Regions from separate parts of the Janibacter alkaliphilus genome, predicted to be linked through region 1. Evidence: predicted binding sites of a transcription regulator. Region 1 holds the regulator's gene; the other holds the start of a gene.

Evidence for each region. The regulator LexA, encoded in region 1, represses DNA repair genes until DNA is damaged. The targets are predictions, from matches to a motif close to TCGAACANNTGTTCGA.
Region 2: the regulator LexA is predicted to act here: its motif matches at 2,539-2,554, upstream of BJY28_RS11755 (DUF6504 family protein).

What each region holds. Positions count from the first base shown of each region.
Region 1 covers NZ_JACBZX010000001.1:2,248,743-2,252,947, forward strand. The annotation lists gene BJY28_RS10835 (LysR family transcriptional regulator) at 1-613, opposite strand, end outside; gene BJY28_RS10840 (NAD-dependent protein deacetylase) at 671-1,540, shown strand; gene BJY28_RS10845 (glutaredoxin family protein) at 1,600-2,031, opposite strand; gene lexA (transcriptional repressor LexA) at 2,098-2,835, opposite strand; gene BJY28_RS10855 (M24 family metallopeptidase) at 3,024-4,205, shown strand, end outside.
Region 2 covers NZ_JACBZX010000001.1:2,455,933-2,460,137, reverse strand. The annotation lists gene BJY28_RS11765 (DNA polymerase III subunit alpha) at 1-1,682, opposite strand, end outside; gene BJY28_RS11760 (SAV_6107 family HEPN domain-containing protein) at 1,679-2,167, opposite strand; gene BJY28_RS11755 (DUF6504 family protein) at 2,173-2,520, opposite strand; gene metF (methylenetetrahydrofolate reductase [NAD(P)H]) at 2,655-3,563, opposite strand; gene BJY28_RS11745 (polyprenyl synthetase family protein) at 3,693-4,205, shown strand, end outside.

The DNA of each region.
Region 1 (4,205 bases):
GGCAGCCGGCGATCCAGTCCTCGTCGGTGAGGTCGGTCATCGAGACCACCTCCTGCTCGGCGAGCGGGTGGTCCACCGGCAGCGCCACCTGCACCTGCTCGTGCAGCAGCGGCCGCACCTCCAGCCCCTCGAGGTCTCCGGAGCGCTCCAGCGCGCCGCCCTCGTAGGAGAAGGCCACCGCCAGGTCGCACTCGCCGGCCCGCAGCGCCGCCAGCGACTCCGGGGGCTCGGCCTCGGTGAAGGTGACGGCGACGTCCGGGTAGCGCTCGCGCACCTTCGCCAGCGCGCGCGGCACGAGGGTCACCGACGAGGAGGGGAAGGCCATCAGCCGCACCCGGCCCGAGCGCAGCCCGGCGATCGCGGCGACCTCCTCCTCGGCGGCGTCGAGGGCCTGCAGCACCGGCTCGGCATGCCGGGCGAGCACGGCGCCGGCCTCGGTGAGCCGCACGCTGCGGCCCACCTTCTCCACGAGCACGGTCCCGGTGCGCTGCTCCAACCGCTTGACCATCTGCGAGACCGCGGGCTGGGAGTAGCCGAGCGCCAGCGCGGCCGCGGTGAAGCTGCCCTCCTCGGCGATGGCCCGCATCACGCGCAGCCCTGCGGCGTCGATCATGCCCCTCACGATATCCCGACGGGTCACCCGGCCCCCGGCGGCGCATAATGGTGGGCGATGTCCGCACTGCCCTCGACCGCCGCCGACGCCGTGCCGGATGCTGCGCTCGCCGACCAGCTCGACGCCGCGGCGGCGGTGCTGGCCGAGCGCCCCGCGCTGGTGCTCACCGGGGCGGGGATGAGCACCGACTCCGGGATCCCGGACTACCGCGGCCCGGACGGAACCCGCCGGGTGACGCCGATGCACCTGTCCGAGTTCGTCGCCAGCAGCCAGGCGCGGCAGCGCTACTGGGCGCGCAGCTACGTCGGCTGGCAGCGCTTCTCCGCGGCCCGGCCCAACGACGGGCACCGTCAGGTCACCGCGCTGCAGCGGCTCGGCGCGATCGGCTCGCTGATCACCCAGAACGTCGACGGCCTGCACCAGGCCGCCGGCACCACCGACGTCATCGACCTGCACGGCCGCCTGTCCCGGGTGGTGTGCATGAGCTGCGGCGACCTCAGCGCCCGCACGGACCTGGACGCCCGGATGCGGGCGCTCAACCCCGGCTACGAGGTGGACAGCGACGAGATCCGGCCGGACGGCGACATCCGCCTCGACGAGGTCGACGTCGAGCGCTTCGTGCCGCCGACCTGCCTGGTCTGCGGGTCGGACATGCTGCGCCCGGACGTCGTCTTCTTCGGCGGGGCGGTCCCCAAGCCGCTGGTGCAGGAGTGCTTCGCGCTCACCGACGCCGCACCGGCGCTGCTCGTGCTCGGGTCCTCGCTGCAGGTGATGTCCGGGCTGCGCTTCGTCCGCCGCGCCGCGGCCCGGGGGATCCCGGTGGTGATCCTCACCCGGGGGCCGACCCGCGGGGACGAGCTGGCCACGCTGCGGATCGACACGGAGCTGGCGCCGGCCCTGGCCGGGCTCGTCGAGCGCCTCGGCTGAGCCTGGTTACGGCCGGCTGATCCGGGCCGAGATCTCACCGACCGCGCGGGTCGGACCGCTCAGCGGGCGGGAGCACCGACCGCCGCGCGGACGATCTCGGGGTCCGGGTTGGTGTGCACCTGCCCGTCGATGACCACGGTCGGCACGACCTCGTCGCCGTCGTTGACCGAGCGGACGTAGGCGGCCGCGTCCGCGTCCGCCCAGATGCTCACCCAGGTGGCCTGCGAGCGGTACTTCCCCAGCGCCCCGCGCAGACGCAGGCAGTAGACGCACCCGGGCCGCCAGTAGACGACCACCCGGTGCGCCGCCGGGTCCGCGGTCACCGCCGCGTGCTTCGGGCCGAGCATGCCGTTGAGCGGGGAGACCCACCAGGCGAGCGCCAGACCGGCCAGGGCGAGCATGATGAAGCCGGGCTGGCCGTCGGCCACCGACCGGCCCACCAGCAGGCCGGTGCCGACGAGGATCGCCACCGGCGGGAGCCAACGCGTCATGACGGACAGCCTGCCAGGTCGCTCGAAGTCACTCAGACAGCAGGCCGCGTCACTCGGACAGGCCGCTCAGACCCGCCGCAGCACCGCCGTGACCTTGCCGAGGATGGTGGCGTGGTCGCCGTCGATCGGGTCGAAGGCGGGGTTGTGCGGCAGCAACCAGACGTGGCCGTCGGTGCGCTTGAAGGTCTTGACCGTCGCCTCGTTGTCGAGCATGGCGGCGACGATGTCGCCGTTGTCCGCCTGCGGCTGCTGGCGCACGACCACCCAGTCGCCGTCGCAGATCGCGGCGTCGACCATCGAGTCACCGACGACCTTGAGCAGGAAGAGCGAGCCCTCGCCGACGATCTGCTTCGGCAGCGGGAAGACGTCCTCGACGCTCTCCTCGGCCATGATCGGCACGCCGGCGGCGATCTGGCCGAGCACCGGCACGTAGCTGGCGTCCGGCCGGGCGTCGCCCTGGCCGGTCGGGTCGTGGTCATCGTCGTCCAGCGCAGCGCCGCCCCGAGGGCCGGCGATGTCGGCGGGCGGGGGAGCCGGGGCGCCGGCGTCGGGGTCGATGACCTCGATCGCGCGCGGCCGGTTCGGGTCGCGGCGCAGGTACCCCTTGCGCTCCAGCGAGGCCAGCTGGTGGGCCACCGAGCTGGGGGAGGTCAGGCCAACCGCCGTGCCGATCTCGCGCAGGCTCGGCGGGTACCCCTTCGCCGCGACCGCGCTGCGGATCACCTCCAGCACGCGCCGCTGGCGCACGGTAAGACCGTCACCGGTGTCCCGCTCCGGGAGGCGGTGGATGTTGTCGTCGCTCATCTCGACCCTTTCGCTGGTGGCTGCGCTCAAGCCTAGGCACCTCGAACACACATATCAAACATCTGTTCGAGCGTGTCGGGGCGTCTGACGCGGTCTCCGGGCCCCCGTGGCACGACGGTGCAGCGCTGGCAGACTCGGGCCCGACGCCGCCGACGCCCGGCGGCCCGGACCGTCCGAGGAGGCCGCCGATGAGCGCCACGCCCGAGACCACGCCCGAGTCCGACACCGGGATCCCGCGCAGCGAGTACGACCAGCGGCTGGCCCGGGTGCGGGCCAGGATGGCCGACCAGGGGCTGTCCGCGCTGCTGGTCACCGATCCGGCGAACCTCTACTACCTCACCGGCTACGACGCCTGGTCCTTCTACACCCCGCAGGTGCTCGTCGTCCCGGCCGAGGACGACATCGTCCTCTACGCGCGGCACATCGACGCCCAGGGCGCCCACCGCACCGCCTGGCTGCCGCTGGAGCAGATCGTCGGCTACCCGGAGAACCACATCCACCGGCCGCACTTCCACCCCTTCGACTGGGTCGCCTTCGACATGCGCCGGCGCGGCCTCGTCGGGCGGATCCACGGCGTGGTCGGGCTGGAGATGGACTCCCACTTCTTCTCGCCCAAGGCCTACCGGGCGCTGGTCGCGGCCATCCCGGAGTGGCGCTTCGTCGACTGCTTCGAGCTGGTGAACTGGGTGCGCGCGGTCAAGTCCGACCGGGAGATCCAGCTGATGCGCACCGCCGCCCGGGTGACGACGAAGGCGATGGAGGCCGCCCTGGGGAGCATCGGGGAGGGCGTCCCGCAGAACGTCGTGGCGGGCGAGATCATGCGTGCCCAGGCCCTCGGCGACGGCGACGCCTGGGGCGACTACCCCTCGATCGTGCCGCTGCTGCCGACCGGCGAGGCGGCCGACACCCCGCACCTGACCTGGACCGACCGCCGCTTCCGGGCCGGCGACGGTGTGCTGCTGGAGCTGGCCGGGGCGCACCGTCGCTACCACGTGCCGCTCACCCGGACCGTCGTGCTCGGCGAGCCCGCCCCTGAGGTGGTGGCGCTGGAGCAGGCCGTCGCCGACGGGCTGCAGCGGCTGCTGGACACCGCCCGCGCCGGGGTGCCGGCCTCGCGGCTGGCCGAGGCGTGGACCTTCGCCCTGGCCGAGCACGGCCTGACCAAGCCCTCGCGGCTGGGCTACTCCATCGGCATCGGCTACCCGCCGGACTGGGGGGAGCGGACGATGAGCATCCGCAGCGAGGAGTCCACGGTGCTCGAGCCGAACATGACCTTCCACGTCATCTGCAGCATGTGGATCTCCGGCGCTGGCTACGGCGTCTCTGAGTCGGTGCGGATCACCGAGACCGGCGTGGAGACCTTCACCAGC
Region 2 (4,205 bases), 210 kb from region 1:
GTGCTCAGCCGGTGCCCGTCGGGCCCGTCCAGGCCGCGGGCGCGCAGCTCGGGCAGCTCGGTCAGGGCGTGGCGCACGTCCCGGGCACGGATGTGCGGGAAGGACTTGGCCAGCTCGTCGATCTCGGTCGGGGCCATCCCGAGGGCGGCGCCGACGTCGCGGATGGCGTGCCGCGCCTTGTAGGTGTCCATCATCGAGACGCAGGTGACCCGCTCGCGGCCGAAGCGGGTGAGGATCCGCTCGTAGATCTCGGTGCGCCGGGCGGACTCGACGTCGATGTCGATGTCCGGCAGCTCGGCCCGCAGCGGCGAGCAGAAGCGCTCCATGAGCAGGTCGTGCCGGACCGGGTCGATGGCGCTGATCCCGAGCAGGTGGTTGACCAGGCTGCCGGCCCCGGAGCCGCGGGCGGCCACCCGCACCCCGGCCTCGGTGATGAGGTCGACGACGGCGGCGACGGTGAGGAAGTAGGTGGGGTAGCCGAGCGCGGCGACGACGTCGAGCTCGTCCTCGAGCCGCTCGGTGACCTGGCGCTGCAGCCGGGCGGAGGCTCCGGGGTAGCGGCTGCCGACGGCGGCCCGGCAGCGCTCGGCCAGCACCCGCTGCGGGTCCTGGTCCGGGCGCAGGCCGAGCACCCCGGCCTCCGGCAGGTGCACCCGGCCGATGCCGAGGTCGTGGCGGGCGTCCTGGGCGCAGGCCAGGGCGGTGGCCACGGTGTCCTGCAGCAGCGCCGCGGCCCGCTCCCCCGGGCCGGCCCCGGCGTACCGGCCGGCGCCGCCGGCGGCCTCGGCCACCTGGCGGGCGACCCGCGCCATGCTCGCCGTGCCGGCCAGGTGGGCGGCGTCGGTGACCCGGTCGAGATGACGCTCGTCGAGCACCACGAGGCGTCGGGTGGCGTCGAGCACGTCGGCGACGACCGCGTCCTGCGGGTCGAGGTGGCGCACGCTCGCGCTGAGCACCGCCGGGGTGCCGGTGGCGTCGGCCAGCCCGAGCAGCGCCGCGGCGTGGGACAGCGAGGCCGGGGTGCCTGGCGGGCCCCCGTGGTGGACCACCTCGACCGCGACCGCGCCGGGCAGCAGCCGGTGCCAGGCGGCGAGCAGGGCACGGGCCTGCTCGGGACGCCGGGCCAGCAGCGCCCGACCGACGTCGGAGCCGGGACCGAGCAGCACCAGCAGCGGCCCGGGCTCCCCCGGCCCCGTGGCGGACGCGGAGCCGGCCGGGGCGGCCCGACGGGCGATCATCTCCGGCGTGCTCACCGGGTCGCCGCGCTCTCCGGTGAGGTGGGTGTCGCTGACCAGCCGGCACAGGGCCGCCCAGCCGGCGGCGTGCGGCACGCCCGCGGCCGCGCTCCGGGCCAGCACGGTCACCCGGGGCAGCCGGGGGTCGACCTCGGCGCCGCCGCGCACCGGGGTGCGCCCGCCCGGGCGGGGCACCGTGGGTCCGCCGAGCGCGGTGGTGCCCATCGCCAGGTCCGCCCCGAGCACCGGGGCGACACCGGCGGCGGTGGCGGCCCGGACGAAGCGCACCGCGCCGTAGAGACCGTCCCGGTCGGTCAGCGCCAGCGCCGGCTGCCCCAGCTCGACGGCCCGGGCGACGAGGTCCTCGGGGGTGCTCGTGCCGTGCCGCAGCGAGAAGCCGGAGGCGACGTGCAGATGGGCGAAGCCGTCGCCCGCTCCCGGTCTCATCCGGTGAGGGTGGTCAGGTCGGCGGTGACCGGGACCGGAGGCAGGCCGAGCGTCCGGGCGACGATCCGGGTGAACTCCTCGCCGTCGCGCAGCAGGTCGTCGACCACCCGCACGCAGACCGGCCCGCGCCCGTCCGCGGGGTCCTCGGGCAGGGCGGCGGCGAAGTGCTCGGCCCACTCGGTCAGCTCGGGGGCCAGCCGGGGCAGCAGCTCCCACACCGGGGTCGGGCCACGGCCGCGGTGCGGGCCGCCGCGGACGGCCAGGACGGCCGCGGCGGCGCGCAGCACGGCCACCCGGGTGCTGGCGTAGCGGGCGTGCAGGGTGGCCGCCCAGTGCGCCTCGCCGAGGCTCTGCCCGGCCGCGGCGAGCAGGTCCATGGCCGTGGTCACCGAGGGCAGCGTGAGCGGCGAGGGCGTGGAGGTGCCCGTCGTGGCGGTGCCCGTCGTGGCGGTGCCGGACGTGGGGGTGCTGGTGGTGCGCATCATGCCGCTCAGTCCTGGGTCCGCAGCAGCCGCCAGGAGCCGTCCGGCCCCTCGGCGTCGGCGAGGTCGTAGACCCCGGGCACGCCGGAACGGCCCGGGCTGGCCTCCACCCGCCAGACCTGACGGCCGGTCGGCACGGCCCCCAGCGGACGCTCACGGGTGGCCTCGCGCCACCACGAGCGACGCTCCTGCCACCGGTCGACCACCCCGGTCACCCGGTACAGCCGCCCGCGCCAGAGGAACTGGTCCGGCGACGGCTCACCGCCGGTCGTCAGGGTCCCGGACGAGGCCCCGGACGGGATCTCCTCGGGACTGGTCAGGCGGACCTCGATGGTTTCCTCGACGCGGCGGGACACGGCTCCTCCTCGGGTGCTTCGAACGTGTGTTCGAAGATTACCCCGAGTCACCGACAGCCGGTCAACCCCGCAGCGGCGCCGACCTCACCGATCCCCCGACCTCGGCGGCCCCGACCTCGGCGGCGGGCCCTCGCTCAGCCGAGCTGGCCCGCCAGCCGGGAGCGCAGCTCGATCGTGGCGGTGGAGCGGTTCATCGTGATGAAGTGCAGCCCGGGCGCCCCTTCGCTCAGCATCCGCTCGGCGTGCTCGGTGGCGATGTCCATGCCGACCTCCCGCACCGCTGCCGGGTCGTCCTCGACGGCCCGCAGCCGGGAGAGCACCGCCTCGGGCAGCGGGGTCCCCATGAGCTCGGCCATCCGGGTGATCTGCCGGATGCTCGTGATCGGCATGATCCCGGCCGAGATCGGCATCTCCCGGCGCGCCGAGACCGCGTCCCGCAGGCGCAGGTAGGTCTCGGGGTCGAAGACCATCTGGGTGACCGCGAAGGTGGCCCCGGCGTCGGCCTTGCGCACCAGGGTCTGCACGTCCTCCTCCAGCGAGGCCGAGTCCGGGTGCACGTCCGGGAAGGCGGCCACCCCGACCTCGAAGTCCCCGGACCCGCGCACCAGCGAGACCAGCTGGTCGGCGTGGTCCAGCCCGCCGGGATGAGCCACCCACTCGCCCCGCGGGTCGCCGGGCGGGTCGCCGCGCAGCGCCATGACGTGGTCGATGCCGGCCGCGGCGTAGCCGGCGAGCACCTCGCGCAGGTCGTCCACCGACTGCGCGACGCAGGTGAGATGGGCCATCGCGGTCAGCGAGGTGCGCCGGGCCATCTCCTCGGTGATCCGCAGCGTGCGGTCCTGGCTGGAGCCGCCGGCGCCGTAGGTCACCGAGACGAAGTCGGGGCCGACCGCCTCGAGCTGGCGCAGGGCCTCCCAGAGGGCCTCCTCGCCGGTGTCGTCCTTCGGCGGGGAGAACTCGAAGCTCACCGTGGGTCGGGTGTCGCTCAGGTGGCGCCGGATGGTGCCCACCCCGGACTCGGGACGCAGCGGCTGCTCGCTCATGGCGGCGACGATAACCGAGGCCCGGCGTCGTAGGCTGCCACCGACCCGACGGTGAGACCAGCGCCGCAGGGACGCCACCGAACCCACCGCGCCCCAGGACAGGCGCGCAGACGCAGACGAGGAGCCCGCGTGACCGACCCCTTCGCCGACGACCTGCGCGGGCGTGTCCAGCACCGCCTGGACGCCGAGCTGGACCGGCACGAGCGCACCCTGGCCGAGATCGGCCCGGACGTCGCCGACCTGATCACCCCGGTGCGCGAGCTGCTCTCCGGGGGCAAGCGGCTGCGGGCCGCCTTCGCCTACTGGGGCTGGCGGGCCGCCGGGCAGCCGGACGACGACGGCGCCGTGGGGGTGGCCGCGGCGATGGAGCTCTTCCAGGCGGCCGCGCTGCTGCACGACGACGTCATGGACGACAGCGACACCCGCCGCGGGCGCCCGGCCGCGCACCGGGTGCTCTCCACGGCCCACCGCGAGCGCGGCTGGCTCGGCGACGGCGAGCGCTTCGGGCTCTCCGGGGCCATCCTCGCCGGCAACCTGTGCCTGCAGTGGTGCGAGGACCTCTACACCGGCAGCGGGCTGCCCCCGGCGGCGCTGATGGCCGGCCGCGAGGTCTTCGAGCGGATGCGCACCCAGCTCATGGCC